One region of the Micromonospora sp. NPDC023644 genome, then DNA from elsewhere that is predicted to be linked to it. Evidence: riboswitches for the same ligand, from Rfam matches in the RefSeq annotation. Region 1 holds a riboswitch; the other holds the start of a gene.
The links. Region 1 has a riboswitch for cyclic di-AMP ahead of AB0G08_RS23465 (hypothetical protein). Riboswitches for the same ligand answer to the same signal wherever they lie in the genome.
Positions count from the first base shown of each region.

Region 2: linked by a shared signal. The riboswitch ahead of AB0G08_RS10895 (hypothetical protein) and the one ahead of AB0G08_RS23465 (hypothetical protein) in region 1 are both predicted to bind cyclic di-AMP.

Region 1 covers NZ_JBFABA010000041.1:45,333-48,620, forward strand. The annotation lists gene AB0G08_RS23455 (AAA family ATPase) at 1-791, shown strand, start outside; gene AB0G08_RS23460 (cation diffusion facilitator family transporter) at 868-1,785, shown strand; cyclic di-AMP (ydaO/yuaA leader) riboswitch at 1,939-2,070, shown strand; gene AB0G08_RS23465 (hypothetical protein) at 2,084-3,163, shown strand; gene AB0G08_RS23470 (SRPBCC family protein) at 3,246-3,288, opposite strand, start outside.
Region 2 covers NZ_JBFABA010000010.1:74,071-77,358, reverse strand. The annotation lists gene AB0G08_RS10895 (hypothetical protein) at 165-1,181, opposite strand; cyclic di-AMP (ydaO/yuaA leader) riboswitch at 1,185-1,316, opposite strand; gene AB0G08_RS10890 (YibE/F family protein) at 1,483-2,835, opposite strand; gene AB0G08_RS10885 (hypothetical protein) at 3,196-3,288, shown strand, end outside.

The DNA.
Region 1 (3,288 bases):
TCGACGAGTTGGACGCGTTGCTCGGCAAGCCGATGCGGCCGGCCCGGGCGAAGCGGGACCCGTTCCAGCTGGCCGGCGGGGTCCGCGAGCTGAGCACCTTCGCCGACCGGCAGCGCGCCGCCCGCGAGGCGGCCCGGGAGCGCCCGGAGGACTACCGCGAGTACGCGCACGTGGTGGTCGACGAGTCGCAGGACGTCTCGCCGATGCAGTGGCGGATGATCGGCCGGCGCGGCCGGCTGGCCTCGTGGACGGTGGTGGGCGACCCGGCCCAGACGGCGTGGACGGGGGACCCCGAGGAGCTGACCCGGGCCCGGGACCAGGCGTTGGGCCGGCGCAAGCGGCACCACTTCACCCTCACCACGAACTACCGCAACTCGGCGGAGATCTTCGCGGTGGCGGCGGCCGAGATCCGCCGGCTGCACCCGGACCTCCCGCTGCCCAGGGCGGTGCGCTCCACCGGCGTCGACCCGGTCGAGCTGGCGGTGCCCCCGGCGCAGTTGGAGAGCGCCGTCGTGGCGGCGGCCCGCGCGCTGCTCGCCGAGGTCGAGGGCACGGTCGGCGTGATCACGCCGGTGCCCCGCCGCGACGAGGTGGCCGGCTGGCTGGGCGGGCTGGACGCGCCGCGCCTGCAGGTGGTGACCAGCCTGGAGGCCAAGGGCATGGAGTACGACGGGGTCGTCCTCGTCGCCCCGAGCGAGATCCGGGCCGACCCGGGTTCGGGGGTGCGGACGCTCTACGTCGCGCTGTCCCGGGCCACCCAGCGCCTGACCACCGTCGACCCGACCGGCTGAGGCCGCGTTACTTGCACACATAGCGATGTGAGCATAGATTGGACGCGAATCCGGACGCCTGACGGAGGGTGGGCGCGTGGGCGCAGGTCATGACCACCATCACGGGTCGGTGGCGAATGCCGCACACCGCCACCGGGGCCGGCTCTGGGCGGCGTTCGGGCTGCTCGCCGGCCTGATGGCGGTGGAGGCGGTGGCCGCCTTCCGCACGGGCTCCCTGGCCCTGCTGAGCGACGCCGGGCACATGTTCACCGACGTGCTCGGCATCGGCATGGCGCTCGCGGCGATCGCCGCCACCCGGCGGGCGGGCGCCGACCCGCAGCGCACCTTCGGCCTCTACCGGCTGGAGGTGCTGGCCGCGCTGGCCAACGCCGTGCTGCTCTCCGGTGTCGCGGTCTACGTCGTGGTCGAGGCGGTGCGCCGCTTCGGCGACCCGCCCGAGGTGCTGGCGGGCCCGATGCTGGTGGTCGCCGTGTTCGGCCTGCTCGCCAACGTCGGCGCCTTCGCGCTGCTGCGCTCCGGCGCGAAGGAGAGCATCAACGTCCACGGCGCCTACCTGGAGGTGCTCGGCGACCTGCTGGGGTCACTCGGCGTGATCGGGGCGGCGCTGCTGATCGCCACCACCGGCTGGTGGTGGGCCGACCCAGTGGTGGCGGTCGCGATCGGGCTGTTCATCCTGCCCCGCACCTGGCGGCTCGGGCGGGCCGCGCTGCGCATCCTCGTACAGGCCGCGCCGGAGCACCTCCAGGTCACCGCGGTACACGACCGGCTGGCCGCCGTGCCGGGCGTCGCCGAGGTGCACGACCTGCACGTCTGGACGCTGACCTCCGGGATGGAGGTGGCCTCGGCGCACCTGACGATGGCGCCCGGCGCGGAGGTGGGCGCGGTGCTGGGCGCCGCCCGGGCCGCGCTGCACGACGACTTCCAGATCGAACACGCCACGTTGCAGATCGAGCCGGGAGCGTCGCCCGGGGCCTGTGGGGCGGTGGAGTGGTAATGAGGACAACCTTAAATCTGGGAGAGTATTGTGGGCTTATGCCGGATTTGACTGTTAGTGGACGCACACCGTCCGTCACCTGCGCTGCACCAGTCACACCGGCACCGGTAGGCTCGGCTTCGGCCTCCGCCAGGCGGCACCCACCGGTGCCGGCGGTGGCCGCCGCCTAATCGCCCGGCGGGGCGAACCGGGGAACCATGTTCGTGGGGTGCATCCGCGTCAGCGGTAGGGATCTTCCGTCCCGAACCCGTCAGCTAACCCGGTCGGCGGCTGACGGAAGGACACGTGTATGCCAGTGATGGCACCTGTACGACGACGTGCCGCCCGAACGGCGGCCCTGATCGCCACGATGCTCGCCCTCGGCGCCGCGGTGGCCCCGGTCACCGCCGCCCCGGCGGCGGCCACCACCCGCGCCGGCCTGCTCGCCGCGGCTCCCGGCCAGGACGAGGAGGGTGGCACCCCCGCCCTGCGGGACCAACTGGAAGCGGCCAGCAAGGGCTACCTCGACGCCAAGCGCGCCCTGGAGACGTCGACCAAGCGGCAGCAGCAACTCACCGCGCAGCTCAAGACCACCGAGGTCGAGCTGACCGCGCGCACCGCCAACGTCGGCGAGATCGCGGGGGCCGCCTACCGCACCGGCCGGCTCAGCGTGGCGTCCGCCCTGCTCAACAGCGGCTCGCCGGACGGCTTCATGGACCGCGCCGCCGCCCTCGACGCGGTCGCCGCCAAGGAGGACCGGGCCCTGCGCGAACTCCAGGAGACCCGGGACGAGGCCACCCGCACCAAGCTCGCCCTGGACGGCGAGATCCGAGAGCAGCGCAAGCAGGTCACCGTGATGGCCAAGCGCAAGGAGCAGGCCGAACGGGCGCTGACGGTCGCCAACCGGAAGCAGCAACAACAGCGGTCCGCGGGTGGGGGCGCCTCGCCGGGCGGCACCTCGACCAAGACGGCGAAGGCGGCGCCGCGCAACCCCGACGGCTCCTGGCCGCGTGAGTCGTGCAGCGTCAACGACCCGACCCCCGCCAACGGCTGCATCACCCCGCGCACCCTGCACGCGCTCAACCAGGCCAAGGCGGCGGGCTTCACCCGCTACGTCTCCTGCTACCGCCCCGGCGGCTCCGGCGAGCACCCGAAGGGCCGGGCCTGCGACTTCGCGGCCCAGAAGGGCGGCTTCGGCGGCGACGCCACCGGCGGCGACCGGACGTACGGCAACAACCTGGCGGCGTACTACGTGCGCAACGCCGACCGGCTCGCCGTGCTCTACGTGATCTGGTACAGGCAGATCTGGCTGCCGAGCAGCGGGTGGAAGTCGTACAGCGGGGCCAACGGCGACCCGTCCAGCGACCACACCAACCACGTGCACCTGTCGGTCTACTGACGCCCGCGCCCCGGTGTCCCGCCCGTCGGCGGGACACCGGGGGGCGTGGACGCCCGTCGCCTCCGGTCGCCCCGGCCGGCGGTCAGTCGGCCGGCAGCCCGGGCGGGCGCGTGTCGAGGGCCGCG
Region 2 (3,288 bases), on a different contig from region 1:
TGCCGTGTCCCGGCGCGAGGGCCCGTCTCCCGCCCGTTCCTGCCTGCGGCCTGTCCCGACCCGCCGTTCCCGCGGCGGGCGGTCCCACGCGACGACAGGGCCGCCCCGCCGACGACACAGGGCCGCCCCGCGTCCGGCGGGGCGGCCCTGGGGGTGGGTCTCGGCTAGAGCAGTGAGACGTGCACGTGGTCGGTGTGGTTCGACGGGCCGCTGTAGGACTTCCAGCCGGTCGCCGGGAACCAGATCTGCCGGTTCCAGATCACGTAGTAGATGCCGAGCCGGTCGGCGTTACGGACCAGGAACGCGGTCAGGTTGTTGCCGTACATGTATGTGTCGTCGTTGTGCCAGGGGGAGAAGCCGCTGCGTTGCAGCGACCAGTCGCAGGCCCGGCCCTTCGGATGCTCGTACGGCCCGCCGGAGCGGTAGCAGCCGACGAACCGGTTGAAGCCGGCCCGCCTGACCTCCTTGTACATGTGCAGGGTGCGCGCGGTGATTCGGCCGGAGGTGGTCGGGTCGTCCTCGGTGGCTGACAGCGGCCGCCAGTCGCCGTCGGCCGTGCGACCCGGCGCCATCCGAGCCACCGGCGAGGTGGCGACCACCTTGCCGCTGGTCAACCCCCTGCCGCCGACCAGCGCGAGCGCCTTCTCCGCCTCGCGCTTGCCACGCGCCAGTTCGTTCTTCAGCTTCTGCTGCTCGCGCACCTCGGCGTCGACCGCCAGCTTGGCCTGCTTGGCGCGGTCCCTGATCGCGTTCACCTCGGCCAGCTTCTTGGAGTTGACCAGGTTGATCTCGTCGAGGGCGGCGGCGCGGCGGACGAACGAGTCGGGGCTGGCGGTGTCCAGCAGCATCGACACCGCGCCGATCCGCCCGGTTCGGTAGGACTGGGCGGCGATCTGGCTCACCTGCGGGGCCAGCGCGTCCAGCTCGGCCTGTGCCCGGTCGACCTCCAGGGCCAGTTCGAGCTGGCGCTCTTCCGACTTCTTCAGCTTCGCCTGGGCCTGCACATAGGACCGGTTGCGGGCCTCGATCAGGTCGTCGAGCAGCTTGGGCTCGTTGTCCCCGTGCCCGGAGGGCTTGGGCGGGGTGGGCGCGGCCGCCGCCGGGAGGGGCCCGGCAAAGACCGCCAGGGCGGCGAGCACGGCCACCACGGGCGTCAACCAGCGGCGTAGGGGTGCCGTCACAGTTTTCCCTTCCGTCGACCGCCGACCGGGTTAGCTGACGGGTTCGGGGCGGAAGTGGCCCCTACCGCTGTCGCGGATTCACCCCACGTACCTGGGTCCCCGGCTCGCCTGGCGGCGATTGGGCGGCGGCACCGCAGGCGCCGCTGCGCGCCTTCGGCGGTGACCGGCAGCGAGGTTACCTGAGAGCACTCCCGGGGATCTACGTCCCTAAGCCGACTAAATGCGTTATTTCGTGATGGCGGAGGGTGAGCAGTGACGCGTTTATCAGGTCGGACGTCCTGTTCGGTCACGCTGAGGAGTGTCACCATGCGGTGTCCGTGCTCCTGTTCCGACCGGGCCATCCGCCGGGAGCGGCGGACGGCGCGTCCGCGGCGCGCGGCCCGCTGAGCGCCTCCAGCGCCTCGGACCGGTCGGCCGCCGGCCGGGGCGCCGGCGCGGGCGCGGACGCCGCGCGGTCGGTGGCGTCCCCGCCGCGCCGGCCCGCCGCGGTCACCACGGCCGCCAGCCCGGTGGTCAGCGGCACGGCGGCGATCAGGCCCAGGGTGGCGACCGCGCTGCGGACGATCTCCTGAGCCAGGAACTCGCTGGTGAGGATCTGGGTCACCGCCCGCGAGTCGGCGGTCAGCAGGAGCAGCACCGGCAGCGAGGCGCCGGCGTACGCCAGCACGATGGTGTTCACCGTCGAGGCGATGTGCGCCCGGCCGACCCGGGTCGCCGCCCGGTAGAGCTGCATCCGGGACAGCCCGGGGTTGGCGTGCGCCAGCTCGGTGACCGTGGCGGCCTGGGTGACCGTGACGTCGTCGAGCACGCCGAGGGAACCGATGATGATCCCGGCCAGCAGCAGGCCGTGCAGGTCGACGTCGGCCTGGTACATCGACAACGTGGTGGCGTCCTCGCTGCCGAACCCGGTCAGGTGGGTCGCGGCGGTGGCGATCGTGCCGAGGACGCCGGTCAGCACCAGGCTGCCCAGCGTGCCGAGCACGGCGACCGAGGTCTGCGCGGTCACCCCGTGGGTCAGGTAGAGCACCACGAACATGATCAGAGCGGCGCCGACGACCGCGACCAGGAGTGGTGGGCTCCCGGCGCTGATGCCGGGCAGCACGAAGGTCAGCAGGATGGCGAAGCTCGCCGCCAGGCCCGCCAGCGCGGCCAGCCCGCGCCACCGCCCGAAGGCGACGATCGCCGCCGCGAAGAGCGCGACCAGCCAGAGCAGCGGCTTGCCGCGCTGGTGCTCCGCGATGTTGAAGGTGCTGGCCGTGGGATCGGCGGGGTCGGTGAGTTCGACCAGGATGATCTCGTCGCCCACGGCGACGCTCGGCGCGCCGGGCCCGGCCGGCACCGGCGTCTCCACCTGCTGGCCGGCGTCGGGGCCGTCCTCCACCCGTACGGTGACCGTGCCGCAGGGGCCCTGCGCCGCGTCCGGGCTCCCCTCCGGCGTCTCGGGGGCGGGCGGGCACGGCTCCGTCACCACCCGCGTCACCGTGCCGTGGTGGCGGGGCGGCTCGGTGCCGGCCGCGGGATCGCGCGCGTCCCACGGCCAGAGCACCAGCGCCGCGATCACCGTGGCGACGAAGAGGGGCACCACCGTCGCGACGAGGATCCGCCGCACCCCGGGCGGGGCGGACGGAGCGGGGCGGGTGTGGTCGGCGCCCATCGAGTGTGTCTCCCAACGAATCCAGGGCGGGGTACGTGCCGGCGGGCCGGTCGGTTCAGCGTCGCCGCGTGGCGGGGGACGGGGGAACCCCCGCGTGGCGGTGCGGTCACGTACCGCGGTCGTCGGCCCCGGTCCGGTCGTGAATGGTCACCGCCGCCGCCCAGTGGGGGCGCGGGACGGGCGGTGCGGAATCCGGAGGGCCATCGGCCGAATGGTAGCCATCCCGGGATGCGGGCGCAGGTGGTGCGGGGTGGTGTCGGGACGCGGACCGTCGACGGGCCACCTTCGGCGCCGGCTGTTCGCAGGGCGCGCCGCGCGGTGGCCCCCGTACGGGCGGGCCGACGCGCTAGCGTGACGGGTGTGCGGACGACGGTGACGGCGGCGCGGGGGGCCCGGCTCCTGCTGCTCGTCGGCACGCTGCTCGGCCTGGCCGCGATGCACACCATCGGCCAC